DNA from 2 places in the Gottschalkia acidurici 9a genome. Region 2 is predicted to be linked to the other one. Evidence: riboswitches for the same ligand, from Rfam matches in the RefSeq annotation. Region 2 holds a riboswitch; the other holds the start of a gene.
What was found. A riboswitch is a leader RNA that binds a small molecule or an ion and turns the genes downstream of it on or off. The one in region 2 is predicted to bind lysine.
Positions count from the first base shown of each region.

Region 1: it holds a riboswitch for lysine, as region 2 does, so the genes downstream of both, lysA (diaminopimelate decarboxylase) here and CURI_RS03755 (transporter substrate-binding domain-containing protein) in region 2, are expected to answer to the same signal.

Region 1 is NC_018664.1:1,275,828-1,291,790, forward strand. Features, by position in the region: gene CURI_RS05970 (aspartate-semialdehyde dehydrogenase) at 1-417, opposite strand, end outside; gene CURI_RS05975 (aspartate kinase) at 519-1,724, opposite strand; gene lysA (diaminopimelate decarboxylase) at 1,737-3,038, opposite strand; lysine riboswitch at 3,140-3,297, opposite strand; gene CURI_RS05985 (NAD(P)-dependent oxidoreductase) at 4,123-5,367, shown strand; gene CURI_RS16330 (hypothetical protein) at 5,783-5,908, opposite strand; gene CURI_RS05990 (beta/alpha barrel domain-containing protein) at 6,739-8,046, shown strand; gene CURI_RS05995 (aconitate hydratase) at 8,086-10,011, shown strand; gene proB (glutamate 5-kinase) at 10,143-10,940, shown strand; gene CURI_RS06005 (glutamate-5-semialdehyde dehydrogenase) at 11,021-12,268, shown strand; gene CURI_RS06010 (pyruvate carboxylase) at 12,298-15,726, shown strand; gene CURI_RS06015 (xanthine phosphoribosyltransferase) at 15,933-15,963, shown strand, end outside.
Region 2 is NC_018664.1:818,524-834,486, forward strand. Features, by position in the region: gene CURI_RS03700 (hypothetical protein) at 1-835, shown strand, start outside; gene CURI_RS03705 (heavy-metal-associated domain-containing protein) at 1,186-1,407, shown strand; gene grxC (glutaredoxin 3) at 1,464-1,718, opposite strand; gene CURI_RS03715 (TOBE domain-containing protein) at 1,862-2,068, opposite strand; gene CURI_RS03720 (methyl-accepting chemotaxis protein) at 2,303-4,378, shown strand; gene CURI_RS03725 (ATP-binding protein) at 4,489-4,680, shown strand; gene CURI_RS03730 (4Fe-4S binding protein) at 4,687-5,280, shown strand; gene CURI_RS03735 (rhodanese-like domain-containing protein) at 5,400-5,690, shown strand; gene CURI_RS03740 (putative polysaccharide biosynthesis protein) at 5,996-7,594, shown strand; gene CURI_RS03745 (BclA C-terminal domain-containing protein) at 7,770-9,080, opposite strand; gene CURI_RS03750 (tetratricopeptide repeat-containing glycosyltransferase family 2 protein) at 11,594-12,664, shown strand; lysine riboswitch at 12,875-13,056, shown strand; gene CURI_RS03755 (transporter substrate-binding domain-containing protein) at 13,202-14,038, shown strand; gene CURI_RS03760 (amino acid ABC transporter permease) at 14,106-14,879, shown strand; gene CURI_RS03765 (amino acid ABC transporter ATP-binding protein) at 14,897-15,631, shown strand; gene CURI_RS03770 (CDGSH iron-sulfur domain-containing protein) at 15,963-15,963, shown strand, end outside.

The DNA.
Region 1 (15,963 bases), 460 kb from region 2:
TGATTGAATAGTAGAACAGTTAGGATTAGCTATTATTCCTTTTCTTTCTTTTATAACTGTTTCTATAGCTTCAGGATTAACTTCAGGTATTACAAGAGGAATATCTTTTTCCATTCTCCAAGCACTACTATTATCTACAACTATAATTCCTTTATCTCTTGCTATTGGTGCAAATTTTTCACTTATAGTACCACCAGCAGAGAAAAGAGCTATATCTATATCTTTATCAAAAGAATTTTCTGTTAGTTCTTCTACAGTATACTCTTTTCCTTTAACAGTTAACTTACTACCAGCAGATTTTGCTGAGGAAAATAAATATAAATTTTCAAAAGGAAAATCTCTATCTTCTAGTACTTGTAAAAATGTATTACCAACCATTCCTGTGGCACCAACTATTGCTAAATTAACTTTTTTCATTTAAAATCACCTCAAATTTATTTGTTTTAAAATTAATATAACTTATATAATATATTATACAACATTAAATGACATAGGTACATTCGTTATGCTATAAAATGTTATAAACCCAACTCTTTACATAAGATAGTAACAGTCTTTTCCTTATCATTAGACTTTATAGTATAAGAGATGCTTATCTCAGAAGTAGTTATTTGCTTGAATTCTATATTATTCTCAGCAAATATATTAAATATCTTTGAAGCTACTCCAGATTGATTCCTCATACCAGTACCTACTACAGATACTTTTGCAAGATTAGATTCTTTTATATAGTCAATTTCAGGTATATCTGATTTTAAAGCAGAGATAGCTTCATCTATAATAGACTCATCATCCTTAGAAGTAGTGAAGGAAACATCTACATGATTATTAGATGGTGATGTCTGACTTATCATATCTATGTTTACATTTTTAACAGCTAAGCTTTCAAAAATACTTGATATATTTTTAGGGTTATAAGGGATATTATTTAAAGTTACCATTAAAATATTATCCGTAGCCGATACACCTGTAACTAAATTTTGCTCCATAGTTTCATCAAACTCCTTTATATAAGTTCCATTTTTCTCACCAGAATTTAATCCTACATATATAGGTACATTATACCTAAGACCTATTTCAACGGATCTTGTTTCCATTATTCCAGAACCTAAACTTGCCATCTCCATCATTTCTTCATAAGTTATATAGTCAAGTTTTTTAGCTTCAGGATATAGTCTTGGATCTATTCCATAAATGCCATCAACATCTGTATATATTTCACAAGGACACTTTAATTTTGCTGCTAATGCAACCGCTGTAGTATCAGATCCGCCTCTACCTAGAGTAGTTATATCACCATTTTCATTCATTCCCTGAAATCCAGCTACTACAACGATTTTATTTTCTTTCAAATAATTTTTAACATTTTCTATATTAATATCTTTTATACGGTTTTTAGTATGAGAGCCTTCAGTTAATATACCAGCCTGAAATCCTGTTAAAGATATAGCGTCATGACCAAATGACTTAAGGGTCATAGTTAGTAACGATATAGTTACTTGTTCTCCAGTAGAAAGGAGCATATCCATTTCTCTTTTAGAAGGATTTTTAGATACTTGATTAGCCATATCTATAAGTCCATTAGTAGTTTTACCCATTGCAGAGACTACAACAACTACGTTATTTCCATTTTCTTTTTCCTGTATTAATCTTTTTGCTATCTCTTTTATCTTATCTACAGTGGCAACAGAAGATCCACCGTACTTTTGAACTACAGTAGCCAATTTTTGACCTCCCTACATTATGTCGTTTTTTATTAAATCTTCATAAGTTTCTCTTTTAACTACAATTCTAGAAGATCCATCTTTTACAAATACTACAGCAGGTCTACCGATTCTGTTGTAGTTACTAGCCATGCTATAGTTATAGGCTCCAGTACTAGCTACAGCAACTATATCACCAGCTTCAGCTTTAGGGAGCTTTATATCCTTTATTACTATATCTCCAGATTCACAGCACTTACCAGCTATAGTATAAAGTTCTGTTGAGTCATCATTCATTTTATTAGCAATAGATGCTTCGTATACTGCAGAGTATAGTGCTGGTCTAGGATTATCACCCATACCTCCATCAACAAATATATAATCTCTTCCACCATAAGTTGACTTAGTTCCACCAACATTATATAGAGTTGTACCAGCATTTGAAATAATAGATCTACCAGGCTCTATTATAATCTTTGGAACCTCGATATTTAGTTCATCGCATTTATTTTTTATATTAACTAGAAGCTCTTTTAGAAAAGCAGTCATGTCCATAGGAGTATCTTCCTCGCTATAGTAAATACCAAATCCACCGCCAAGGTTTAATTCTTTAGTAACGAATCCACATGTTTCTTCAATTTTATTTAAGAACTCAAGCATTATAGTAGCCCCTAAATAGAAAGACTCCTCTTGATGAATTTGAGATCCTATATGGCAATGGAAACCTTTAAAGTTTATATGAGAGCTATCTTTAAGTCTAGATATAAAGCTAAATATTTTTTCATCATGAATAGATTCGCCGAATTTAGAGTCATTTTTTGTAGTTTGAATATACTCATGAGTATGTGCTTCTATTCCGGGATTAACTCTTAGTATAGCGTTAACTTTCTTTCCTAAGCTTTCACATAACTCTTCAATAAGATCTGTTTCTTGCTCATTATCTATAACTATAGTTCCAACACCATGCTCTAATGCCATAGTTAATTCTTCTCTAGTTTTATTATTACCATGCATATATATCTTTGAAGGGTTAAATCCTGCTTTTAAAGCCGTGTACAATTCTCCACCAGATACTACATCTAAGCCCAAGCCTTCTTCAGCAATAAGTTTGCACATTCCGATATTCTGAAAAGCTTTAGATGCATATACAACCTCAGTTTCTATTCCTTCTAAAACAAAATTATCTTTATAGATTCTACAAGTATCTCTTACCAATTGTTCGTCTACAACATATAATGGAGTTCCAAAATCTTTTGCTAGGTCTAAAGCATTACAACCACCTATTTCTAGTACGTTATTGTTTACTTTCATAGTTCCAAAAAGTTTCAATAGCATCACCACTTTCATTAAATTTTTATACAAAAAAACAACTAAGAGCAAAAGGTGCTCGAAGTTGTTTTATAAACAAAAACAAACGTATATAAACCTTTCGCCCACAATATGATAAGTGCTCCAGCAGAAAATTGGGCAAAAATTCTGTTGACAGTACTATACTTATTCAGCATAGTCCCAATACACAAATTAAATAGTGTATTTCGGCGATTGCACCTTTCCTACAAAAGTACTATTTACAACCGCGGCCCCTATAACATATTGTTTTAATATATTCTATTGTTTCGAATATGTTAACAAATTAAAGTATGAAAGTCAAGAAGAATTTAGAAAAATCTTAAAAAATTAAATTAAGTATCTATTAAACATTATTTCTAAATTTTATTAGGGATAAATATAATATTGAGAAACATACTTGGGACAGTGTAAAATAGCTAGATTTAAGATGTTATTTTAAAAAAGTAGGGTTTAAAATAGAATTTAATTATAAAATCACTGAATATTTTTATGCTAACTATAGATAGATACTTAGTATAAAAGAATACTTATTTAGCACTTTAAACTTTCTAGGACTTAAATAGCATAGAAGGTTAGTATAAAAGTCCTATACAAATTATGAAGAAATTAATTTTTTTACTTGCAAAATAGTTTATTTGACTTATAATAGTAAATATATAGATATATAAATAAAAAAGGGGATTGCAAGTGATAGAAAAGCAAGTCCTTAAAAAATGTCTAAATGTGTATACAATATACAAAGGAGGATATAAAGTCATATCCTGCAAAAACACCAGCAAATAAAGTTATAAAGGTATCGTTTTATAAAGATATAACTAAAGTTAAAGAAATACTTAATAATAAATATGTAAGTATATAAATAGAAAGAGGATTGCAAGTGATAGAAAAGCACACTCTTGAATAACGTCTAAACATGTATACAATATACAGGAAAAATATAAGATCATATCCTGCAAAAGCACCAACAAATGAAGTTATAAATACGTTAATTTATAAAAATATAATTAAAGTTGAAGAAACACTTAATAGTAAATATGTAAGTATATAAATAGAAAGGGGATTGCAAATTATGGGAAAGCATATTATTGAAGAGGCGAAAAGATGTATACAGTGTAAGAAGCCAAGATGTAAGGCTGGGTGTCCTGTAAATACACCAGTAAATGAAGTTATAAAGATGTTGCTTGATGGAGATATAGCTAAAGCTGGTGAAACACTTTTTGAAAACAACCCTCTATCGGTTGTATGTTCACTGGTGTGTCCACATGACACTCAATGTGAAGGAAGTTGTGTACTTGCTAGTATAGGGAATTCTATACACATAAGTTCTATTGAAAATTATATATCTAGTTACTACTTAAATATTAAGAGAAATAAACCTGAAAAAAACCCAGATAAAAAAGTTGCTATAATTGGGTCTGGACCTGCCGGAATTACTATAGCTTTTGTGTTAGCTAAAAAAGGATATGATATAACTATATTTGAAGCCAACGATAAAATTGGAGGAGTTTTAAGATATGGTATACCAGAGTTTAGATTACCTAAAAAGAACCTAGAACGAATAAAAGAAAAACTTATTGAACTTGGTGTAAAAATAAGACCAAATACTTTAATAGGATCAACTATATCAATAGATGACTTGTTCCGCGATGGATTTAAAGCTGTATTTATAGGAACTGGGGTTTGGAGACCATTTCCACTTAGAATTAAAGGAGAGACTCTTGGACACGTTCACTATTCAATAGACTATCTAAAGAATCCAGAAGTTTATAACTTAGGAGATAAAGTATGTATAATAGGAGCTGGAAATGTTGCTATGGATGTTGCGAGAACAGCTATCAGAAATGGTACTAGAGAAGCATATATAATGTATAGAAGAGGATTTGATGAAATCCCTGCAAGTAAACATGAAGTAGAATATGCTAAAATAGATGGAGTTAAGTTTGAACTTAATAAGTCCCCACTAGAAATTTTAGATGAAGGTGTTAAGTACATTTGTACGGAGAAAATAATCGATGAAAACGGCGAAAAAACACTTGTTGAAATTAAAGGATCAGAAGATATATTTAAAGTGGACTCTGTAATTATTTCAATTAGTCAAGGACCAAGAAGTGTTATAGTATCTAATACAAAAGGAATAGAGATAAATAATAAAGGACTTTTAACTATAGATGAAATAGGGCAAACCACTCGTGAAGGAGTATTTGCTTCTGGCGATGTTGTAACAGGAGCAAAAACTGTTGTAGAAGCTGTTCGATTATCTAAAAAAGTTGCAGATTCAATTGATAAATATGTAACAGAAAAATATGAAATATAAAAAGTACGATAGAATAATGTCTAATAGTTTTTTTGCATATTCAAAAAACTATTGAGATCAAAACTATTCTGGCTCTACCAATATTAGTTGAAGTAAGTATCTTTATATAATGAATTTAAGTTAACACTACTTGTGTGATGAAGAGTTATAGCTCTCAACTAATATTGGAAAGAACCTCTACTTTAAATGATTATGTCTATATTTCTAAGTATAATTTTACTAGTTTTACTTACTAGATATTTTAGAGAGAAAAATAGACAATTCGTAAGAGTAAACTAGCATATTTATTCACCTAGAACTATGCACTAGTATATTAAAAATAATACTATCTAGAATATTATCTATTAAGTATCATCTCAAATCTGGTAAATTAATCTTACTTAGAATTACTGTGCCTTTCCTGTTTTTTGTTTAGTTAGTTGAAAAATATTTTAGCTTCTAATTCTTCCATAGATAAATATTGTATTTCAGTAGCTATTATCAACTTATAGTCAGTAAAATACTTTGATTTAATACCTAATTTATTTCCTTTTAAGTTCAAAATCTTTCATTGCTTCTTAAGTGTGAACTTCAGTTTTTTCTTTTCAAATTAAATCTTTCACAGAGCTTATATATATTTAAACATTAATAATGATGTCGAAAATCATTTATTGTACTAAACATATGAGAAAATGTTGAGTGTAAAATTAGAAATGAATTTTCAAGATATGTATCTTGCAGTTAATAATATCTATAATTTATTTTAAATTATAAGACAAATTTTAGATAAAGATAAGATTGATATTATATTGACTATGATGATATAAGGGGAATTTTTAATGCTATAAACAAGAAATAACAGAATTTTTAATGCTAAAATCTAAAAACAAATTTTTTAGATATAAATACTCTCTTTATTATTGTAAATTCAAGTTTAGCAAAAAGGTTTTAAGCAAGAGTGCTAGAAATTGTATAAAAGTAGCAAAAATGTTGAATTTAATGTATCTAAAAGAAAAAATAAAAAATGAAATGCAAGTTTATTTAATAAACTTGCATTTTTAAATTATTTTTTACTTGTTATTTGTAAATGAATATGGTAAAATTTCAAATATATTTATATACGAAAGTTTTTATAAAAAGTAGTAAAATGGCAAGAAAAGCTTAAATTGTTCAATATTTCAAACACAACTCAAATAATCCTAAAGATGTTGGAGAAATAGGCGAATAAGAACGGTATAAATTTGATTTATAAATATAAATCACAGACTTTATTTATCATATAAAGTAAATTGTAAACATTATATACTAATTGAATGGAAGAAAGAGAAAACTTGCATAAAAATAATTTGTATAATAAAGTAAAATATTGTTATTGGAAGGAGATTATGAGTTATGACTAAAAAGCTATATAAAGAAATATTTCCTTACTCAGAAATACCTAAAATAGCGTTTAATAATGTACAAATACCAATGGATTTACCAAAGGAAATTTGGATTACTGATACTACATTTAGAGATGGACAACAATCAATGTCATCATTTACTGTAGAGCAAATAGTTAGACTATATGAATATCTACACGAGTTAGATAATGGATCGGGAGTAATAAGACAATCAGAATTTTTCCTATATTCAGATAAAGATAGAAAAGCAGTTGAAGAATGCATGAAAAAAGGATTTGAATTTCCTGAAATAACTTCATGGATTAGAGCTACTAAAAATGATTTACAATTAGTAAAGAATATGGGAATAAAAGAAACTGGACTTTTAATGTCGTGTTCAGATTATCACATATTTGACAAACTAGGCAGCAATAGAGAAGATGTAATGAGATCATATTTGGATATAGCTGAAGATGCACTATCTAATGGAATAAAACCAAGATGCCATCTAGAGGATATAACTAGAGCAGACTTCTTTGGGTTCGTAATACCGTTAGTTACAGAATTGATGAAGCTTTCACAGAAATATGGCATACAAGTTAAAGTAAGAGCATGCGATACATTAGGTTTAGGTGTTCCATATAATGGAGTAGAATTACCTAGAAGTGTTCCAGCTATTATAAATGGATTAAGAACTCATGGTGGGGTTCCGTCAGAAGCTATAGAGTGGCATGGACATAATGACTTTTATTCAGTAGTTACAAACACAACTACATCTTGGTTATATGGAGGATCTGGAGCTAACTGTGCTTTACTTGGTATAGGAGAAAGAACGGGAAACTGTCCATTAGAGGCAATGGTATTCGAATATGGTCAAATAACAGGAACTACAAAAAATATGAATTTAAAAGTTATAACTGACATTGCAGAATATTTCCAAAAAGAAATGAATTATGAAATTCCACAGAGAACACCTTTTGTGGGAAGTGAATTTAATGTAACTAGAGCAGGAATTCATGCTGATGGAATATTAAAGAATGAAGAGATATACAATGCTTTTGATACTGAGAAAATATTAAATAGACCATCAATAGTTGCTGTTAATGAGTACTCAGGAATGGCTGGAATAGCAGCATGGGTAAATGGATATTTCAAGTTGAAAGATGATGCTAAAATAGATAAGAGAGACCCAAGAATAGTGCCTATTAAAAAGTGGGTTGATGAACAGTATGAAAGTGGAAGGACTACTGTTATAAGAAATGAGGAACTAAAAGAACTTGCAGATCAATATTTATTTAATATAGAAGAAAGTAAGTAAAGATTATTAAGATGTTATTTTAGAATTGGAGGTATTTAAATGAAACTTACAGTAGCACAGAAAATTATAAAAGATCACTTAGTTAGTGGTGAACTAATAAAAGGAACTGAAATTGGTCTAAGAATAGATCAGACATTAACACAAGATTCAACTGGTACTATGGCTTATTTACAATTTGAAGCTATGGGTGTAGATAGAGTAAAAACTAAAAGATCAGTAGCTTATATAGATCATAATATGTTACAAGCAGGACCAGAAAATGCAGATGATCATTTATATATACAAACTGTAGCAAAGAAACATGGTATATACTTCTCAAAACCAGGTAACGGAATATGTCACCAAGTACACTTAGAAAGATTCGGTATTCCAGGTCAAACTTTATTAGGATCAGATAGCCATACTCCTACTAACGGAGGAATAGGAATGTTAGCTATAGGTGCAGGAGGACTTGATGTTGCTGTAGCTATGGCTGGTGGAGAGTACTATATAACTATGCCTTCTATAGTTAAAGTAGAGTTAAAAGGAAAGCTTAAACCTGGAGTAGCATCTAAAGATATAATATTAGAAGTATTAAGAAGATGTACGGTAAAAGGTGGAGTAAACAAAGTATTTGAATATTGTGGAGAAGGAATAAAAGGTTTAACAGTTCCAGATAGAGCTACAATTACTAATATGGGAGCGGAACTTGGAGCTACTACATCAATATTCCCATCAGATGAGGTAACTTTAGAATTCTTAAAAGCTCAAGGAAGAGAAGAAGATTATTTAGAGATAAAAGCAGATGAGGATGCAGTTTATGATGAAGAAATAGTAATAAACTTAGATGAGTTAGAGCCATTAATAGCATGTCCACATAGCCCAGATGCTGTAGTACCTATAACTGAAGTAGAAGGTACAAAAGTTAATCAAATAGGGATAGGAAGTTGTACGAACTCATCATTCACAGATATGATGAAAGTTGCAGACATATTAGAGGGTAAAACTGTATCAGAACATGTTTCACTAGTAATATCGCCAGGATCAAAGCAAGTTTTAAATATGCTTGCAGAAAACGGAGCACTTGCTAAATTAGTAGCGGCAGGAGCTAGAATACTAGAGTGTGGTTGTGGACCATGTATAGGTATGGGTCAAGCACCAAGTACAGATGCAGTTTCTCTTAGAACATTTAACAGAAACTTTAAAGGTAGATCAGGAACTGTTTCAGCTGATGTTTATCTAGTAAGCCCTGAAGTAGCAGCAGTTTCGGCAATTACAGGACAAATTACTAATCCAAGAAACTATATAGAGGGATTTGACATAGAACAACCTAAAAACTTCTTAATAAATGATAATTTAGTAATAGCACCTGCTGAATCAAATAATGATATAGAAGTGGTAAGAGGACCTAATATAAAACCATTCCCTAAAGCAGAACCATTAGCAGAAAATATAACAGGAAAAGCATTAATAAAAGTAGAGGATAATATAACTACTGACCACATAATGCCTTCAAATGCTAAATTATTACCATATAGATCAAACATACCTTATTTATCAGATTATTGTTTAACTCCATGTGACCCTGAGTTCCCACAAAGAGCTAAAGAAAATGGTGGAGGGTTTATAATAGGTGGTTCAAACTATGGACAGGGATCAAGTCGTGAGCACGCAGCGTTAGCTCCACTATATTTAGGAATAAAAGGGGTAATAGCTAAATCATTTGCTAGAATCCATAAACAAAATCTAATAAATAATGGAATACTTCCATTAACATTTGAGAACGAAAATGATTATGATGATATAGATCTTCTAGATGAACTAGTAATAGAAAATGCAACAGATCAAGTAAAAGGTAGTACATTAATCATCAAAAATGTTACTAAAAATAAAGAGTATAAGCTAAACCTAGATGCAACTGAAAAACAAAAGAACATGTTAGAAGCAGGTGGACTTCTAAACGTGATTAAACAAAGCAACAAATAAAGATATGTAATTAATGCAAATTTAGGCTAGATGTGTTATAATGTCTAGACTAAACATCGAAGTATAGATAATCAGGATCTTAATTGATTTTGGTTATCTATATTTATATATAATATAAAAGGAGAAAAGAAATGGACGTCAGAAGCAAACTAAAACAAGCTGAAAAAATCGTAATTAAAGTAGGAACTTCTAGCTTAACTTACTCAAATGGAAAGCTGAACTTAGAGCGTATAGAAAGGTTAGCTAGAGTATTGTCTGATTTAAATAATCAAGATAAAAAAATAGTACTAGTTTCATCAGGGGCTATAGGAGTTGGAGTAGAAAGACTAGGTCTTAATAGAACAGAGGTTACATTACCAGAAAAGCAAGCCTCAGCTTCTGTAGGTCAAGCGATCCTTATGAAAATATACCAAAAGTTCTTTGAAGAATACAACACTCCAGTATCACAGATACTCTTAACTAAAGATGTTATGGATGGTGGCATAAGAAAAGAGAACGCACAAAATACATTTAATACGCTTCTGGATATGGGAGTAATTCCAATAGTAAATGAAAATGATACTATATCAACTTTTGAGATAGAGTTTGGAGATAACGATACACTTTCAGCAACAGTAGCTTCTTTAGTAGGTGCTGATTTACTTATACTACTTACAGATATAGATGGACTATTTACAGCAGATCCTAGAAAAGATAAAAATGCAGAAATTATATCTGTAGTGGAAGAAATAAATGAGGAAATAGATAGTGCAGCTGATGGAGCTGGAAGTAAACTAGGAACGGGTGGAATGGTTACTAAGATATCAGCAGCAAAGATATGCTGTAGCTATGGAATAGATACTGTAATAGCAAATGGCGAAGATCCTAAAATTATATACGATATATTGGATGCAAAAGAAATAGGAACTTTATTTTTGTCAGGTAAATAGATTGTATATTTAAGCAAAGTATTGCATTAACATACTAAAGTGTTGTATAATCTATAAAACTATAATCAGGTGGTGAAGATATGAGTAATTTAATAGATATGGGTAAAGATGCTAAAAAAGCAAGTACTATATTAGCTAGATTATCTTCGGGTGAAAAAAATGAAGGCTTGAGAACAGCGGCTGAATTTTTAATAAATAGAAAACAAGAAATTTTAGAAGCTAATAAAAAGGATTTGACTGAAGCTAAAGCAAATGGAATTAGTGGAGCACTTTTAGATAGACTAACATTAGATGATGAACGTATAAAATCTATGGCGGATGGATTACTAGATATAGTAGGGTTAAATGATCCGATAGGTGAGGGATTATCTACTATAAAAAGACCTAACGGACTTATAATAGGGCAAAAGAGAGTGCCTTTAGGAGTTATAGGAATTATATATGAGGCAAGACCAAATGTAACAGTAGATGGATTTGGGTTATGTTTAAAAACGGGAAATGCTGTTATTTTAAGAGGTGGAAAAGAAGCTATAAATACTAATATAGCTACCATAAATATAATACAAGATGCACTAGAAAAATGTGGACTTCCAAAAGAATCTGTACAGCTTGTAAAAGATACATCTAGAGAAGTAGCAAACGAAATGATGAAATTAAATGAATATCTAGATGTGCTTATACCAAGAGGAGGAGCGGGACTTATAAAAGCAATACTTGAAAATAGTACTGTACCAGTTATAGAAACTGGAGCTGGAAACTGTCATGTATACGTAGACAGTGAAGCTAGCATAGATATGGCTGTTCCTATAATAGTAAATGCTAAGACACAAAGACCAGGTGTATGTAATTCTATAGAAAAGGTAATAATTCATAAAGACATAGTTAAAGAAGCTATAAGACCAATATATGAGAGTTTAAAAGAATACAATGTAGAAGTTCGTGGAGATGAGGTAGTTAAAAGTCTTATACCAGAAATAATAGAGGCATCTGAGGATGATTGGGGTACAGAGTATTTAGACTTTACGATAGCTATAAAAACGGTTGAATCTATAGAGGAAGCTATAGATCACATAAATAAATACAGCACAAAGCACTCAGAATCTATTATTACTAAAAATTACTTTAATGCACAAAAATTCTTAGATGAAGTGGATTCAGCAGCTGTATATGTAAATGCTTCAACAAGATTTACTGACGGGTCTGAATTTGGATACGGAGCAGAAATAGGTATAAGTACTCAAAAGCTTCATGCAAGAGGACCAATGGGATTAAGAGAATTAACTTCTACTAAATATATAATATACGGTAATGGTCAAATAAGAGGGTAAATGATTTTTTAGGCGAAAGAGGCGATGATATGAAAAGATTTAAAAGAATATTAGTAGCTAATAGAGGAGAAATAGCTATAAGAATATTTAGAGCATGTAGTGAACTAGGAATAAGATCTGTGGCTATATACTCTGATGAGGATAAAAACTCTTTATTTAGAACTAAAGCAGATGAGTCATATTTAATAGGTAAAAACAAAGGACCTGTAGAGGCATATCTGAATATTGATGAGATCATAAAATTAGCAGTGAAAAAAGGTGTAGATGCAATACATCCAGGTTATGGTTTTCTTTCAGAAAACACAGAGTTTGCTCGTAAATGTGAGGAGGCAGGTATAGAATTTATAGGACCTACTCATGAAATGATGGATAAGGTAGGAGACAAAATAAAGTCTAAAATAGTTGCAAACAGTGTGAATGTGCCTACTATTCCAGGTGTTGAAAGAGCTGCTTATTCAGAAGAAGAAGCGTTAGAATATGCAAGAAAGTGCGGATACCCAGTAATACTGAAAGCTTCTGCCGGTGGTGGTGGTAGAGGTATGAGAATAGTTAGAGAAGAAAAGGATCTTATAGCTGAATACCATAGTGCTAAAAATGAAGCTAAAAAGGCGTTTGGTATAGATGATGTATTCGTAGAAAAGTATATAGAAAAGCCAAAACATATAGAAGTACAGGTTTTAGGAGACAAATATGGTAATATAGTTCATTTGTATGAAAGAGATTGCTCTATACAAAGAAGACATCAAAAAGTCATCGAATTTACTCCAGCTCTTTCTATAACTGAAGAACAAAGACAAAAAATGTGTGAAGATGCAGTTAAAATAGCTAAAGCTGTTAACTATAGAAGTGCAGGTACAGTAGAATTTTTATTAGATATGCATGGAAACCATTACTTTATAGAAATGAATCCAAGAATTCAAGTTGAGCACACTATAACAGAAATGGTTACAGGAGTAGACTTAGTTCAAAGTCAAATCCTAATAGCAGAAGGATACTCTCTAGACTCAAAAGAAATAGGGATAGAATCTCAAGATAGTATAAAAACACAAGGATATTCTATACAATGTAGAGTTACAACGGAAGATCCATTAAACAATTTTGCACCAGATACAGGTATGATAGACCTTTATAGAACAGGGTCAGGGTTCGGAATAAGATTAGATGGAGGTAATGGATTTACAGGTTCAGTAATAAGTCCTTACTATGACAGTCTTTTAGTTAAGGCAATATCATGGAGCAGAACTTTTGAAGATACTATAAGAAAAGCAAATAGAACTCTAAGAGAATTAAAAATTAGAGGTGTAAAAACTAATATACCTTTCTTAATAAATGTGTTGAATCACGAAGAATTTAAAAAGGGCAGCTGTGATACAGGATTTATTGAAAATAACCCAGAGTTGTTTATAATAGGAACTAAAGCGGACAAAGAGCTTAAAGTATTAAATTATATAGGTGAAAAAGTAATAAACGAAGGAAAGCGAGTAAGACCGGAAGTAGATGTTCCTATAGTTCCTAAATATGAGATGCCGGAAAGTCTGTATGGAACAAAACAAATATTAGATGAAAAAGGTGCAGATGGATTAGTAGAGTGGATAAAAGATAGTAAAAAGCTTTTACTTACAGATACTACTATGAGAGATGCTCACCAATCACTTATGGCAACTAGAATGAGAACACTAGACATGGTAAAAGTAGCTAAGGCAACGTCTGTACTTGCTAAAGACTTATTCTCATTAGAATTATGGGGAGGAGCTACATTTGACGTAGCATATAGATTCTTAAAAGAGTCTCCATGGGAAAGATTAGAACTTTTAAGAAGTAAAATACCAAATGTACTATTCCAAATGCTTATAAGAGGGGCAAATGGTGTTGGATATAAAAACTATCCAGATAATGTGATTAGAGAGTTCATAAAAGAATCAGCTCAAACGGGAATAGACGTATTTAGAATATTTGATTCACTTAACTGGTTAAAAGGAATGGAAGTAGCTATAGATGAAGTACTGAAAACAGGAAAAGTAGCAGAAGCATGTATTTGTTATACAGGAGATATACTAGACGACAGTAGAGATAAATATACTTTAGACTATTATGTAAAAACAGCTAAGGAAATAGAAAAAATGGGAGCACATATTTTAGCAATAAAAGATATGTCTGCATTATTAAAACCTCATGCTGCATATAAGCTAGTTAAAGCATTAAAAGAGGAAATAAGTTTACCAATACACTTACACACTCATGATACTAGTGGAAATGGGGTAGCAGCTATATTAATGGCTACAGAAGCAGGAGTAGACATAGTAGATACTGCATTTAATAGTATGTCAGGACTTACTAGTCAACCAGCACTAAACTCTGTGGTTGCAGCTCTTGAGAATACAAGTAGAAGCACAGGTATGGAACTAGATGGCTTACAACAAATATCAGACTACTGGAGTGCAGTAAGACCTGCATATAGTCAATTTGAATCAGGGCTTAAATCAGGAACTACTGAGATATATAAATACGAGATACCTGGTGGGCAATACTCAAACTTAAAACCACAAGTTGAAAGCTTTGGTCTAGGTCATAGATTTGATGAAGTTAAAGAAATGTATAAAGAAGTTAACGAAATGTTTGGAGATATAGTTAAGGTAACTCCATCATCTAAAACAGTTGGAGACATGGCCATATTTATGGTTCAAAATGACTTAACAGCAGAAAACATATATACAAAGGGTAAAGATATGTCGTTCCCAGATTCTGTAGTAAACTACTTTAGTGGAATGATGGGTCAACCAATAGGAGGATTTCCTGAAGAACTACAAAAATTAGTTCTAAAAGGCGAAGAGCCTATAACTTGTAGACCTGGGGAGTTATTAGAACCAGAAGATTTTGATAAAATAGGAGAATACCTAAAAGAAAAGTTTGATATAGAGCCAACTATGAAAGATAAGCTAGCATATGCGCTATATCCAAAAGTGTATGAAGAGTATGTAACTTATGTAAAAGAAAATGGTGACTTCAGTAGAATGGGTACTGATATTTATTTCTACGGACTAGGAGAAGGAGAAACTTGCCAGGTAGAAATAGAAGAAGGTAAGATACTAGTTATAAAACTTCTTGAGATAGGAAGATTAGAAGATGATGGAAATAGAACTCTTTACTTTGAAGTTAACGATTCAAGACGTGCTATAAAAATACATGATAAGGGAAGCAATGTATTAAAAGAAGTTATAAATACTCAAATGGCAGATCCTGAAAACGAACTTGAAATTGGAGCTAGTATTCCGGGTACTGTTACTAAGATATTAGTAACATCAGGTGAAAAAGTAAAAGCAAATCAAACAGTTGCAATAATAGAAGCTATGAAAATGGAAACTAATGTGGCAGCATCTACAGACGGTACTATAGAGTCAATTTTAGTAAAAGAAGGACAAATGGTAGATGTTGGACAATTGTTAATAAACTTAAGCTAAAATAGGAGTCTAAATGACTCCTATTTTCAATTTTATAAAAGAAAAGATCAGAGATACTAACGCAGTCAAAAATATTTGATTTTTAGCCATAGAGGCTGTATAATAGCAATTAACACGTAAAAAATAATGATTATACGGAGTTACGAAATATATACAGCCGAAATATTAATAATATAACTATTTTATAATTTGGGGAGGACTCGCTTATGAAGGCTTTAGAGGATAAAATAAGAGAAG
Region 2 (15,963 bases):
CTATTCACTTTTAGATTTTCTAAAAAAGATATCTGGCTATGATAGAAAGATAATAATTAAAGATATGAATATATATAAAGATGATGATGGATATATAAGAGGAAACATTATGCTAGATTTTTACACTATAGAAAACATAATAGAGGTGAAGGAATCGATATATACTTGGAAAGCAAATATGGGATCCATAGTAGGGGATCCTTTTTTAGAATTTAATGACTATATTATATCTAAACAATCAAAAGAAATAGCTTCTGAAGAGATAATTGAAAGCAAAATGGAATCATCACTTACTTCCACCATAGACAAAATGAATAATAGACCTATGCCAGAGTATAAAAGAAATAATGAGCATCTTGTAAGAAGAACTGTATTAGGATTTGAAAATAAGAATGATATGTTTTTTGAGGGAAATGATAAGAAAATTTATGGCGAAATAACTCTAGATAAAAATAGAAAAATAGAGGGTGAAAGTTCATTAAATATAAGTTATAACTTTCTAGAGGGAAGAGAAAGAAACACTGTAAATATTTCAATTAATAATAATATTCCTATTTTAGGACAGGCTTATGGTATGGAACTATCAGTTTATCCAATAGATAAATCAAACTGTAGTATAGGAGTAATAATAAAAGATAAAGAAAGCAAAAATTATAAACTCTCACTTACTGATCATCTGAACTGGGATGGATGGAGAGCTCTAACTATAGAAATTCCTATGGAGATAAGATATCCAGTAGAAATTGAAGGTCTTTATATAGAGAACCTTGATAGTTCTGAAAGATTAAGCGGAAAGCTACTAATCGATAATATGGAATTGCTATACTTAAAATAAAAAATATGAGAGAAAAGTTCATGTATTTCAACAGATTTAATCAAAAAAATAGAAATCCAAGGATAAATACTAGTGTCCTTGGACTTTTATTTTAATAGTAACAATATGATCATTGCTTAAATATAATATAGCAATAAAAAATATAAATATTTAAAAGAAAGAAGGTGTCATAATGGGTTGCGGAGGATGTGAGTGTTTTGATTGGGGATGGGTTTGGTGTCTACTTACACTTCTAATACTACTATGTGTGATTGCACCACTCATTGAATGCTTCTGTGGTTTCGGAAAATAGTTTTATTTTGTTTATAATTTTCATCTATAGTGTCAATACTATAGATGGAGGTGATTTCATGAACATGAAAGCTAATAAGTATAAATTAAGCAGCTCACTTAAAAATTCATCTGATTTTAATTCACAGTCAGAGTCTATACACAGCTCGATAAGAAGTATTGATGGAGTAAATGCTGTTAGAATAGATTCTGATGCAAACACAGTAACGGTTGATTATGATGCGGGAAAGGTATCTTCATCAGAAATTGAACAAAAATTAAAAGAAGGAAACTTCATTTAAAAAGTAAGCCTGATGTCTAAGGATTAAATCCTAGATATCAGGCTTACTTTTTTTAATTATAGTCCAAGAGTAGTAACTAAATCACCAGATGACTCTAATGCAGCTAGATCATCGAATCCACCAATAAACTTATCATCAATGAAGATCTGAGGTACAGTTCTAGAACCAGATTTTTCTTTAGCTACTTTGAAAGTATCTTCATCGTTAGTTACATCTACTTCTGTAAAGTCAGCCCCTTTTCGTTTTAGCATAGCAGACGCCATTTTACAATATGGACAATAATTCTTAGTATATATAACAATTTTTTTCATATAGTTCATCCTTTCATTAAATAAAATTAGAATATATATAATATTATATTATGATTATAACTTATTATCATCAAAAAAAGAGTCAAGGTAACTTAATTTGTTATAGTTTAAATTATCACATAGACTCTAGAACGATATATGGACTATTTACCTAACATTACAGCAGAAGCTTTAATTATAGCTGTAACTTCATCTCCAACTTTAATGTCTAAATTTTCTACTGAACTTTTAGTAATTATACTAACTATAGTTTGACCATTTCCAAGATCTAATTCTACCTCTGAGTTTACTGAACCTTCATTAATGTTTAAAACTTTACCTTTGAGTTGATTTCTTGCACTAATTTTCATGTAGAAGTCTCTCCCAACTTTACTAATTTGTTTAAAATAATGGTATCTTGTTATGAATTATACCCATATATATAAAAATAAAACAATATTACAAAAAATGAGACAATATGTACAATGTTTATTTAAAAAAATATATATTTTACAAAAAGTTAATAAGTATTTAACAAAAAAAATATAAAGCCGATAATATATCGTAGAAGTATGATAAAAAATGAAAAAAGAAAGGGGAAAAACATGAGGAAAATTAGTACAAAAATTATAGCAGCAGTTCTAACTTGCTCCATAATTATGTCAATGATAGTTGGAATTACTAGTATATTAAGGAGTATGAGTGTAATAGATAAAGAATCCAGAGCAAATATACTAGAAAAGAGTATATCATATTCCAGAAAGTTTGATGAAGATATGACTATATATGAAACTTCATTGTTAAACTTAAAACAGTTTATGGATAGTACAATGGATACTACAAGACTTTATGAAGAGGGATATTTAGAAGACTATAGTGCGAATCTTTTAGGTCCTATAATAAAAAAAATTACTGAGGAAACGAAAGACTGCCTCGGAACATACATAGCTATAGATCCTAAAATTACTGGTAAAACAGAAGGAGTTTGGTATTCTGGAGACGGAAAGGGAAATGCTGAATACGCTCCAAACACAGAAGTATCTGGAATAGATCCAAGTGATCCCGATGTAGCGTGGTTTTATAATGCAATTAACCTTGACGAACCTTCTTGGGGAGATCCCTACGAAGATCTAGGTCAATATAAAATGAGTTATACTATACCTATTAAGATAAATGGGGAATCTATAGGGTTTATTGGAATAGATTTAAGTATAGAGGGGTTAAAAAAGCAAGTAGGAGATATAAAGACATATGATAATGGATATGCTTTTCTACTTAATAAAGACTACTCATATTTAGTTCACCCTACCTTAGGTAATGATAGTAATTTAAAAACTGTTGAGGGTGGAAAGCTCAAATATGTAGTTGAGGCAATTGAGGCAAATGGATCAGGGGTAGTAGATAGTGAATTTGGTGGAGATGCAAGAACATTAGCTTTTTCAAAGTTACGTGATGGAAGAGTATTCTTTTTAACAGCATCAAAAAGTGAGATATTTAAAGATATGTATAATACTATATATATTATTTTAGGTACAATTATTGTAACAGGTATACTGTCAGTATTTATTGCTTTATACTTAGGTAAAAGAATATCTAATCCTATAATATATGCAACGAATACACTGGATAGGCTTTCTAAGCTAGATTTAACGGAGTCAGAAGACAATAATAAAATTGAAACCTTAGTGAATAGAAAAGATGAGATAGGAATTATTTTTAGAGCAATATCTACATTAAAAGAAGAGTTAAGAAACATTATAATAGCAATAGAAGATACCACGGAGAATGTAGTCGACAATACAGATAGTTTAATGGTAGCTACCAGAGAAACTAGTATGTCTATAGGAGAAGTAACAAAAACTGTAGAAGAATTAGCAAATGCTGCTATGGAGCAAGCATCAGATACAGAAGAAGGATCAAGCAGACTAAGAAGGTTATCTGATGGAATAAGATCAGCAGTAGAAAATGGACACATAGTAGTAAATGGGGCTGTTGAAGCTCAAAAAATAAATGAAGAAGGTATAAAGTCGATAAATAGCATGGTAGATACATTTGACATTGTAAATAACACCTCGGATACTTTAGCTAAAAATGTTGATTCGTTACTAGATAAATCTCAATCTATAGGAAATATATTAAATACGATAGTAGATATATCTGAGCAAACAAATCTACTGGCATTAAATGCAGCTATAGAAGCAGCTAGAGCAGGTGAAGCTGGTAGAGGATTTGCAGTTGTTGCAGATGAAATAAGAAAATTATCTGAGGAAACAGGGCAAGCTACTGGAAATATAGGAGAGATATTAAGTGTTATACAAGATGAAGTTGGAACTACAAAACAAAATATGGATATGTCAGAAGAAGCACTTACTAATGCAAATCAATCATTAGTTGAATCTAAGCAAGCTTTCGAAAATATTTTTTCAGTAGTATCACAATCTATAGACTCGATAAATGAATTAGAAGAAAAATTAAAAATAGTAGATGAAGATAAAGAAGAAGCTTTATTATCAATGCAAAATATATCAGCCATATCTCAAGAATCAGCAGCATCCACGGAAGAACTGTCAGCATCTATGGAGGAACAGTCTGCAGCTATGGAAACAATATCTGGTAATACAGACAGGCTAGCTGAAGTAATAGGAAGTTTAAATGAGTTAGTTAATAGATTTAAGATATAGTTAAAAAATGTCTACATTATTTAAATGTAGACATTTTTTTGCTTGGAATATTGATATATCTAAATATTGTGATATAATAATATTTAAACAAATAGTAGGAGGAAGATATAATGTTAAAAGCTCAGGTATTAAAGAAACTTTGTGTTGGTTGTGGAACATGTGTAAAGGCTTGCCCTATGAAAGCAATAAAAATAGTAGATGGAATATTTGCAGAAGTAAATCAAGATAAATGTGTAGGATGTTCAAAATGTGAAAGAGAGTGCCCAGCGTCTATAATAGAAATTGTAGAAAAGGAGAGATAAATTAAAATGGTTGAGAGAAAGAAAAAGTCTTGGTATGATTATCTATATATAGCAACAGCAACATATTTAATATTAGGTATGTTTAATATACTTTTTGCTTGGCTTGGAATGATATGTTTTGCTGTTCCACTAATTATTTCTTTAACTGGTGGGGGAAAAAACTACTGCAATATTTATTGTGGAAGAGGACAATTATTACATCTTTTAGGTAATAAATTCAAACTATCTAGAAATAAACATATGCCTAAATTTATGAGGTCGAATATATTTAGGTATGGATTTTTAGTATTTTTTCTAACTATGTTTTTAATTATGCTTTTTAATACTTATCTAGTATTCGCGGGAGCTAACGAATTGAGAGAAGTAATAACTATACTTTGGACATGGAAGCTTCCTTGGCAATGGGTGAATACTAGCTTTGTATCTCCCTGGATAGCTCAATTTGCATTTGGATTTTATAGTATAATGTTAACGTCAACTATACTAGGTATAGTAACTATGATTCTATATAAACCTCGTTCATGGTGTGTATATTGTCCTATGGGAACTATGACTCAAGGCATTTCTATTTTAAAAAAGAAAGTTAAAGAAAATAATTAAAAGTAGAAAAAACTAGGTAACATATTAAAAATAAAGTTTCTTGACTTATAGTATAACTTAATAAATATTAGTTAGAATAAGTTATGTAGATATTAATTGTTAACGTCAGGAGTGATGAAATGAAAGTAAGCAGTGTAACTAATAGTGAATTAAAAGCAAAAATGAAGATAAATAGTGTTAATATACTAGATGTTAGAAAACCTGAACAATTTAAGGAAAATCATATAAAGGATGCAATATCAATTCCTTTAGAACAATTAGAAGAAAATTTAGATAAATTAAATAAAAAAGATGAAATAAATATAATATGTACTACAGGAAAAAGAGCTACTATGGCTAGTGACATATTGGCTAGAAATGGGTTTGAGAATATATCTGTAGTTTTACCAGGTATGAAAAGCTGGGAGTAAAAATAGATATTTATTTCCATATATATCTTTAGAAAAAGTAAAAATAAATGCATTGACTGATATGTTTTATTAAATATCAGTCAATGCATTTATTTTTGTGAAAATGTAAGTAATTTTCCTATAAAATCAATCTTATAAATATGTAGATACGATATAGTTCAAAATAATTAATAAAAATTAATCGACATCATAGACAGATACAAGTATACTATTATAGACATGAATTATTATTAAAAACTTTGAATTAGCACATTTATCCATTGTTATATTATAAAAGTTTATCAGCTATGTTGGGAGGGGAAAAATTGGGTAAAGATTCTTTTTTAAGAGGTGCATTTATATTAGGTTTGGCTGGTATAATGGTCAACGTGTTAGGAGCATTCTTTAGGATACCACTAGGTAATATAATAGGATCAGAAGGTATGGGATACTATCAAACCTCATTTCCAATATATATACTATTGGTTACTATTTCAGCGTCTGGGTTTCCAACTGCTATTTCAAAGGTTGTGTCTGAGAAGTTAGCACTTGAAGACAGCAAAGGAGCTTATAAAGTATTTAAGGTATCTTTTATAGCTTTAATTATAACTGGAATAGTATCGTTTATAATATTATTCTTTGGGGCTAGCTTTATAGTAAATAATATAATAAAAAGTCCAAAAGCATATTATAGTATGCTTGCTATATCACCAGCACTTTTATTTATCCCAATAATGTCTGCTTTTAGAGGCTATTTTCAAGGAAGACAAGAGATGTCACCTACGGCTGTGTCTCAGATAATGGAGCAATTGGGGAGAGTTGGACTCGGACTTTACTTAGCATTTATACTCTTATCAAGAGGAACAGAGTATGCAGCAGCGGGAGCTTCATTCGGTGGAACCGCTGGCGCTATATTTGGAACACTATATATTGGGTTTATTTATCTTAAAAATAAGAATTCTATAAAAGATGAAATAGAGAATAGTAAGAACTTTAAAGAAGAAAGTACTAGTGAAATAATAAAAAAGCTTTTATCAATAGCTATTCCAATAACTATAGGAACATCGATACTTCCTATAATGAATGTAGTTGATGCAAGTATGGTAGTGAGAAGACTTCAAAGTATTGGATTTTCATACGAACAGTCTAATAGTCTATTTGGACAGTTAACAGGAATGGCAGGAACTCTTATAAACTTTCCACAAGTTTTAACTATGTCTATAGCTATGAGTTTAGTTCCAGTAATATCACATTTTCATACTATTAAAGATATAGATAGCTTAAAACATAATACGAAGTTAGGAATAAGAACATCAATATTAATAGGTCTTCCAGCTTCATTTGGACTAGCTTCTTTATCTACTCCTATAATAAAGCTGCTATATCCAAAAGAGCCGAGTTCTGTAGGAGAAATATTATTATATCTTTCAATGAGTGTTATACTGCTTGGTCTTATTCAGTCTACTACTGCTATCCTTCAAGGTATAGAGAAAGCAAATATACCTGTAATAAATATAGCAATAGGTTTAGTATTTAAAATAGCTATAAATTATACATTGGTAGGAGTTTCATACTTTAATGTGAAAGGAGCAGCACTTGGAAATATAGGAGCATATATAGTAATTGTTATTTTAAACTTTTATCATATAAAGAAAATTTTAAATATAAAGTTTGAATTTACTCACTATATAGCAAAACCTTTGCTATCCTCACTCATAATGAGCATAATAGTTGTTACTTCTTATAAGTTATCTCTAAGCTTATTTGGAAATTCTATGTCTTGTCTAGTATCTATTGGGATTGGAACATTAGTATATGGTGCGAGCATTCTTTTGACAGGCGGAATAAGTGAGGGAGAAATATTAATTATGCCAAAAGGACAAAAAATAGCTGCTTTTTTAAAAAAATATAAAATACTTAGATAGCATTATTAATTAATTAATTAATTTATTACTTATATTAGAAAAGGATTCTATAGGAGTTTTGGAAAAAAGAAATAAACAGGATTATAGTAATTAATATACTTAGACTTTCAAAATTAATGAATAAGGTAGAAAATATTATAATATTTTCTACCTTATTTTTATTACTTAAAAATGCTTAAGCTAGACGTATAATACTCAGACCGGCCCCAGCACCACCCTGTAATGTTGCAGCTCCTAGTAGACCGAAAAGTTGCAATGATACAGTATCACCAGCATTTAAATTTATAATAGCACTTGCAGAAAAGCTGGAAACAGATAAGACTGGATTTCGTGTTAAGGCCGTTATAGGCGAACCATTAACGATTATCCTACTTCCTAACAATAGTGCTACTGTAGTATTCACATCATAACTTACACTGTAAAGTCCTGTTACAGGAACGGTAAATACAGTATTAGCACCATTTACAGTGAAACCATCTAAATTTTGAGAGTCAGGTAATGGAACTAAAGTTCCTCCCAATACCACTGCTATTACAGTTCCACTACTATTACCAGCAAACATAGAATTACTTGTAACTGCAGGTCCAGTAGGTCCAGTAGCTCCGGTTGGTCCAGTAGGTCCAGTAGCACCGTTAGCCCCAGTAGGTCCAGTAGCCCCAGTAGGTCCAGTAGCTCCGTCAGCCCCAGTAGGTCCAGTCGGCCCAATTAGTCCATTAGCGCCAGTAGGTCCAGTAGCCCCAGTAGCGCCAGTAGGTCCAGTAGCGCCATCAGCTCCAGTAGCTCCAGTAGCGCCAGTAGGTCCAGTAGCTCCGTCAGCCCCAGTAGCTCCAGTAGGTCCAATTAGTCCATTAGCGCCAGTAGGTCCAGTAGCCCCAGTAGCGCCAGTAGGTCCAGTAACACCATTAGCGCCAGTAGGCCCAGTAGCTCCAGTAGGCCCAGTAGCTCCATCAGCTCCAGTAGGTCCAGTAGGGCCAATTGGTCCAGTAGCACCAGTTATTCCTAACCCAGTTGGCCCAGTAGGTCCAGTCGGGCCAGTGGGTCCAATTATCCCTGCTCCAGTAGGTCCAGTAGCTCCAGTTGGTCCAATTGGTCCAATAAGTCCAGTAGCTCCGGTCGGCCCAGTAGGTCCAATTATTCCTGCTCCGGTAGGTCCAGTGGCTCCAGTTGGTCCAATTGGTCCAATAAGTCCAGTAGCTCCAGTCGGCCCAGTAGGTCCAATTATTCCTGATCCAGTAGGTCCAGTCGGTCCAGTAGGTCCAATTATTCCTGATCCAGTAGGTCCGGTAGGCCCAGTAGGTCCGATTAATCCTGCCCCAGTTGCCCCAGTAGCTCCAGTAGCTCCAGTGGGTCCAGTAGGTCCAGTCGACCCAGTAGGTCCGATAGGAACTGGAGGACATATGAAACCGTCATCATAAGGTATACAATTACAATTGCAATTGCAATTACAACTACAATTTGTTTGATATCTATTACACCTTGAGCTCATGCTAATCCCCCCTTTATAAATTGTTTGTTGCTTTAAATGAAACAGTCTAAATATATATAAGTGATAGACAAATAAAATAATTTAATTAATGCTTTATGAAAGTTGCAGTTAATCAACATACTACTTTTAGATATTAAGGATAATTCTCTTATTTAATAGCTGGGCGTATATATCTAGTTAATTTTAATGTTGGAATCAAGTATAAAACCTTCTGGAACAACTATAGAAGTATTAAAGACTATATCAGATTTTATAGGATGGACTGATTGAGAAGTTCCAGTAACAAAATACTAAACTAACTGTTTCGATCATTTACTATAAGTCTATTTTCAGTTAATATAGTTTCTTCACACGAAGCAGCGCTAAACCTTGAATAAGTTTTAAACTTAATATTTTTACATTTATACTGGAATCAAGCATTTCTATCGCGCCTGGTTTTCATATTGTTGATTAACTACTATAGTATTACTTTTAACAACTTACAGGAGGTATAAGTGGTATGTTATATTCAAATATAATTGATGAACTATTAATAATAGAAGATTTACACGATAATTTTGACTATAGTTTGAACTATTCTATTTACTCTCATACTATTGATTAAGAAATCTAATTTATTTAGTAAAATATCTTTTAATATAGCATTATTCAATGCTACATCACTATTATTAATAAAGATTACTGTAAATTTTATTATGGCTTATATTAAAGTGAAACCTTTATTTACTGACTTATACAGATATAATTAGGTGTTCATCCAGGAATAATAAGTTCATTAATGATAGATGATCCTGTAAGTAAAGGGTCTAGTTCATCCACAAAATTTACTACTGCAAAGTTGCTAAGTTGACTAATATTGAATTCTACGTCTATTCTACATAGATATTTACTAGTACGATAGAATTAAATATTATCTTTCCTAGGTTTGTTCATGTCTATAGATTAGCGTCTGGCTGATTAATACTATTTACACATTATTGCATACAAAACTAGTATCTGTTTTAATAACATCTTTCGGAGCTACATCAATAGTAGGGTTAGAGATAATATTATTAATTTGTAGCTTGCATGTTATAGTATAGCTATTACCAGGTAGTGAATAGTTTTATAGTTACTTTTAAGAACTGTTTGTTTACTTAACATTGACAAGGAGGTTGCACTGATATAGATAGTTCTTAAGTTAACACCTTTAGCCAAGATAACTTCAATAGAATATATGACTATAACTTTTTTCTAAATAGCACTTTTTACATTACAATCTATTTCACAGGGTATTACGATGAATGCAGTTTTCAGAATGTGTTCATAACTAGCTGCAAGAACAGATTGGATTGGGGTATTTTACCTTATATTTAAACTTAAGTTCTACTAAAAGCTTGTATCATAAGAACTGTTATTCTTAATTAGATATAATTTTATGATTTTCATCAATCGAAAAGAAGATACTTCTATTTCACTATGACTAGGAATTAATCGATTAATATCTGGTATTTCAATTGGTATTGTTAGATGTTATGAGAAGTTTTCTTACGTAAAGTATTTAGAGCCCAAAGGAAAATAGGAATACAATCCTAATTCTTTGACTAATTCAGAATACTCTTTTGTTATTAAGTTTCATATCTCCTTATCAATGACCTAGTACTATAAGCAGAGTAATATTATTAGATATTATTCTTTTATCTAATTAACAAGAAAAGGTGTCTTCTATATAGAGTATGAAACATATTGGAAATATGAGTATATTGAATAGGAGTAACAATAAAATTTGTAAATAGAATAATAAAATGGACTACATAGGCTGAATATTCCGTAGGATCAGCTATATATTAAACATTAAATGTAAAGTATTCTATAATCGTTTTAATCTTGACAAATGTTTCTTTTTTTAAAAGTATCTATAGATATGCTTATAGATATTGTGTTCTTTATAGTTTCTGAAGCACTAATATTTACTGTTTGATCAATTATACTCTTATAACTAGAGACAGATAAAATCTATGAATAGTGAGTTGTTTGAATACTTGTCTACAGTCTTTAAAGATACTACTAGATGTAATATATCCGTATTCAATCAAACTGCTTGATTCAACAGTTAATTAAGATAATTACTTATAAGTTAGTTACCTTAATTCATTATATGCAAGATTGTACATTAAGTTACTATAATTTTAAGAGAGCTTAATAAATAAGCAATTAAATTATTACACAATATTTCAGGAGAAATAATAAACAAAATCGTAAAACAAGACGCTATGATAATAACACTTGGTATTTAAAGGAGAGTTTATGGCTAGTAATGTAAAGAAATAAATAAAAACATCTAAATGTAATTAATAGGGATGTATAAATGATGATAAACATAAAAAGGTTGATTCATCAGCGTTTAAAAACATTAAGAATATTTATATTAAAGAAGGTTTTATAAAAAATAATTTCCTTATACGAAAGTTTTTTATATCAAAGCATATAATTCTTATAGATATTGAAACTATAGTATAAAGGGGAGACAGATTATGGCAGAAATTAGTCTATGTATGATTGTTAAAAACGAGGAAGCCGTCTTAAGTCGATGTTTAGATAGTGTTCTAAATATTGTAGATGAAATCATCATAGTAGATACAGGTTCTACGGACAACACTAAGAAAATAGCTAAACAATACACTGATAAGGTATATGATTTTGAATGGGTAGATGACTTTTCTAAAGCAAGAAATTTTTCATTTTCTTTGGCAACAAAAGACTATATAATTTGGCTAGATGCTGATGATGTAATAATGGAAGAAGATGCAATAAAACTAATAGAATTTAAGAAAAGTCTTTTATCTAATTATGATTTAGTATCAATGAACTATGATGTGGGGTTTGATGAAAATGGTAATCTAACTTTATCTTATTATCGTGAACGGATCTTTAAAAGAATTATGAATTATCAATGGGTTGAGCCAGTACATGAGGTAATTCCTCTGCAAGGAAACATTTATTATTTAGATGCTTCTATTACTCATAAAAAGGAGCATGTGAACGAGGAAGGTAGAAATATTCGTATTTATGAAAATATTTTAGCTAAGGGAGAATCATTAAGCACTAGAGGCACTTATTACTACGCTCGAGAGCTATACTACAATAAAAGATATGAGGATGCTATAAAGTATTTTAATGACTTTTTAGATTCTAATAAGGGATGGATAGAAGACTGTATAAATGCTTGCGAGATGATATCACACTGTTATTCACAATTAAAGGATGAGAAAAGCAGCTTAAAAAGTCTTTTTAGAAGTTTTGAGTACGAGGTTCCTAGATCAAATATTTGTTGTGAAATTGGTAAATATTATTTTAATAGAGAAGATTACAACTCTGCGATTTTTTGGTATAAATTAGCTATACAGCAAAAATCTACTTTACAAAAAAGTGGATTCGTTTATCATGACTATTATGGATATATACCTAATATACAACTGTGTGTGTGCTACCACAGACTCGGAAATATAGGCGAAGCTATAAAGTATAATGAAATAGCAGGAACTTATAAGCCTAATGATAGAGCGTTCTTATATAACAAAGACTATTTTAGCAAAAATGAATAGAAACTTAAGAAAAAGATAGAGATTTGTGAAAATAGATACTTATAGTCTATTAATCTTAAATATACATATTAAGTAAGTTGTGATCTTAATTATGTTTATATAGTCCTAAATAAGTTTATTATGTAGAATTATCGTAGTCAGGTTGACATATAAAATAAGTTATTGTAAACTGTATAATATGTATTATAACTTCATATAATCTCACTTTTTCAGGTGAGTAGAGGTGCGATATTTAACAGTCTTTAGTGGAGCGTGAGAAGCATTGATGCTAAGGAGAAGGAAATATCGCCGAAGTGGTTAATATTCTCAGTATTAACTGCTGGGTCTGTAGTTAAGAGCTACAGAACTGTCTCAATAAACTTCCATGGTTATTGGGTTGTGCTATCTCGTTATGGAAAACAAGAGCATTTAATGGCAACTATGCATAATTACGACCAGAGTTTATCTCCGGTCGTTTTTTGTTTAATAATGTCATGGATCTAAACTAAATAAATAGTGTCATTATAAAACTTAACATAAAAAGGAGGAGAAAAAAGAATGATAAAAAAATTATCACTATTAACAATAATGATTCTATCATCCGTTTTAATTTTAGCGGGATGTGGCGGAAGTGATAGTTCTAAAAATGGAAATGCAGAGTCAGACACATTTAGAGTTGGTCTTGAATGTGGATATCCACCATTTAACTGGACTCAAATGAATGATTCTAACGGTGCAGTTAAAATTGATGGAAATGCAGAATATGCGGGTGGATATGATATAGAAATGGCTAAAAAGATAGCTGAAGGACTAGGAAAAAAATTAGTTGTTGTTAAAGTTGAATGGGATGGTCTTGTACCAGCATTAACTTCAGGCAAAATCGATGCCATAATAGCGGGTATGTCACCAACAAATCTGCGTAAAGAAACAATAGACTTTTCAGATAACTACTATAAATCTGACTTAGTTATGGTTGTTAAGAAAGGTAGTAAGTACGAAAATGCAGCATCTATACAAGACTTTAAAGGTGCTAAAGTGACTGGTCAATTAAATACATTCCATTACTCAGTAATAGATCAAATTAAAGGTGTATCTAAGCAACCAGCTATGGATAACTTTACAGCAATGAGAGTTGCACTTGAATCAGGAGTTATTGATGGATATATTTCTGAACGTCCAGAAGGTGTTAGTGCTACTGCTGTTAATAAGAATCTTAAAATGGTAGAATTTAAAGATGGATTTGAAACTTCAGATGATGATACTTCAATTGCTGTAGGAATACCAAAAGGCAGTGAACTGGCTGAAAAGATTAATAAAGTTTTAGCAGGTATTTCTGAAGAAGAACGTTTAAATATAATGGATAATGCAATAAAAAATCAGCCATCAGCAAAATAATTTATAATTAAAAACAGAATGCGATTTAATGCATTCTGTTTTATGGTTTTTCTAAAGGAGGATAAAGATGAGTTTTGATTGGATAGTAAAGATTGTCTCAGAAAACTGGCCCATGTTTATTCGTGGAGCTGGTGTAACACTTGTAATTTCAATTATAGGTACGATTATAGGTACAGGTATTGGTTTATTAATAGGAGTTATAAGAACTGTTCCAGTGCCTGAAAGAGGATTAAAAAGAACTACTTTAAAAGTTATTAACTCTATACTTTCTATTTATATAGAAATATTCCGTGGAACACCTATGATTGTACAAGCTATGGTAATATACTATGGATCAGCCCTGGCATTCGGTATAGATATGAATAGATTATATGCAGCAATTTTTATTGTTTCTATTAATACAGGAGCGTACATGTCAGAGATTGTTCGTGGTGGTATTGTTTCTATAGATAAGGGACAATTTGAAGCAGCTCAAGCAGTAGGTATGAACCATATTCAAACTATGAAAAATGTAGTTTTACCACAAGTAATTCGTAACATTTTACCAGCAACAGGTAATGAATTTGTTATAAATATAAAAGATACATCAGTCCTTAATGTTATATCTGTAACAGAGCTATTTTTCCAAACAAAGTCAATCGCAGGAAATAACTTTAGATATTTTGAGTCATTCTTTGTTGCAAGTGTTATTTATTTGGTAATGACTTTTACAATTACAAGAATATTAAGATATATTGAAAGAAGATTAGATGGTCCGGAAAATTACATTATGATTGCTAATCAGATGCAAGTAGAAACACCTGAAGACATATTAAAGAGAAAAAACAAAGAAAATAGATAAAAGAAAGGAGGATAATCATGGAGAAAGTAATTGAGATTAAGCATTTAAGTAAATCATTTGGTAGTCATGAAGTTCTAAAAGATATTGATTTTTCAGTAAATAAAGGAGAAGTAGTTTGCATAATAGGATCATCTGGATCTGGTAAATCGACTCTTCTTCGTTGTGTTAATTTATTAGAAAAGCCAAGTGGTGGAGAAATTATTTATCATGGAGAAAATATTTTAGATGATAAGCATGATATTTATGAATATCGTACAAAATTAGGAATGGTATTCCAGCAGTTTAATCTATTTAATAATCATGACGTTTTAAGTAACTGCGTGGTAGGTCAAATGAAAGTATTGAAACGTTCAAAAGAAGAAGCGGAAAAAATAGCAATGAAATATTTAAAAGTTGTTGGAATGGATAAATATATAAATGCTAAACCAAAACAACTATCTGGTGGTCAAAAGCAACGAGTTGCTATTGCTAGAGCACTTTCTATGGAGCCAGACGTTATGCTGTTTGATGAGCCAACATCTGCACTAGATCCTGAGATGGTAGGGGAAGTTCTTAAAATTATGAAAGAGCTTGCTGAAACAGGTCTTACGATGTTAATAGTTACTCATGAAATGGAATTTGCCAAAGATGTATCTGATCGTGTAGTATTTATGGATAAAGGGGTTATAGCAGAAGAAGGAAGTCCAGAGCAAATTTTTAATAATCCAACACAAGAGCGTACAAGGGAATTCCTAAAACGTACTTTAGCGTAATATACTATAAATATAAAAGAATAAATGAACATTAAAATAGGGGAAATTGTATTTCCCCTATTTTTATATGAAAAATGCTGTTCTTAGATAAGGAAGGTTGAATGTATTAAGTAATCGTGTTAAGGTTTTCTATAAGTATGATCTTATATTAGCTTTGCTTATTAGTTAAATGATAGCATACTTAAAGAAGATAGTGAGAGTAGAATAATCTAGAAATATATTCAGATAAATTATCTGATAAAAAGTATATTAACTTTTACTATATGGGAAATATAAATGTCTAGATGTACTTATTAAATGAAGTCAAAGGAATAGAAGGGTGATGTTAACAA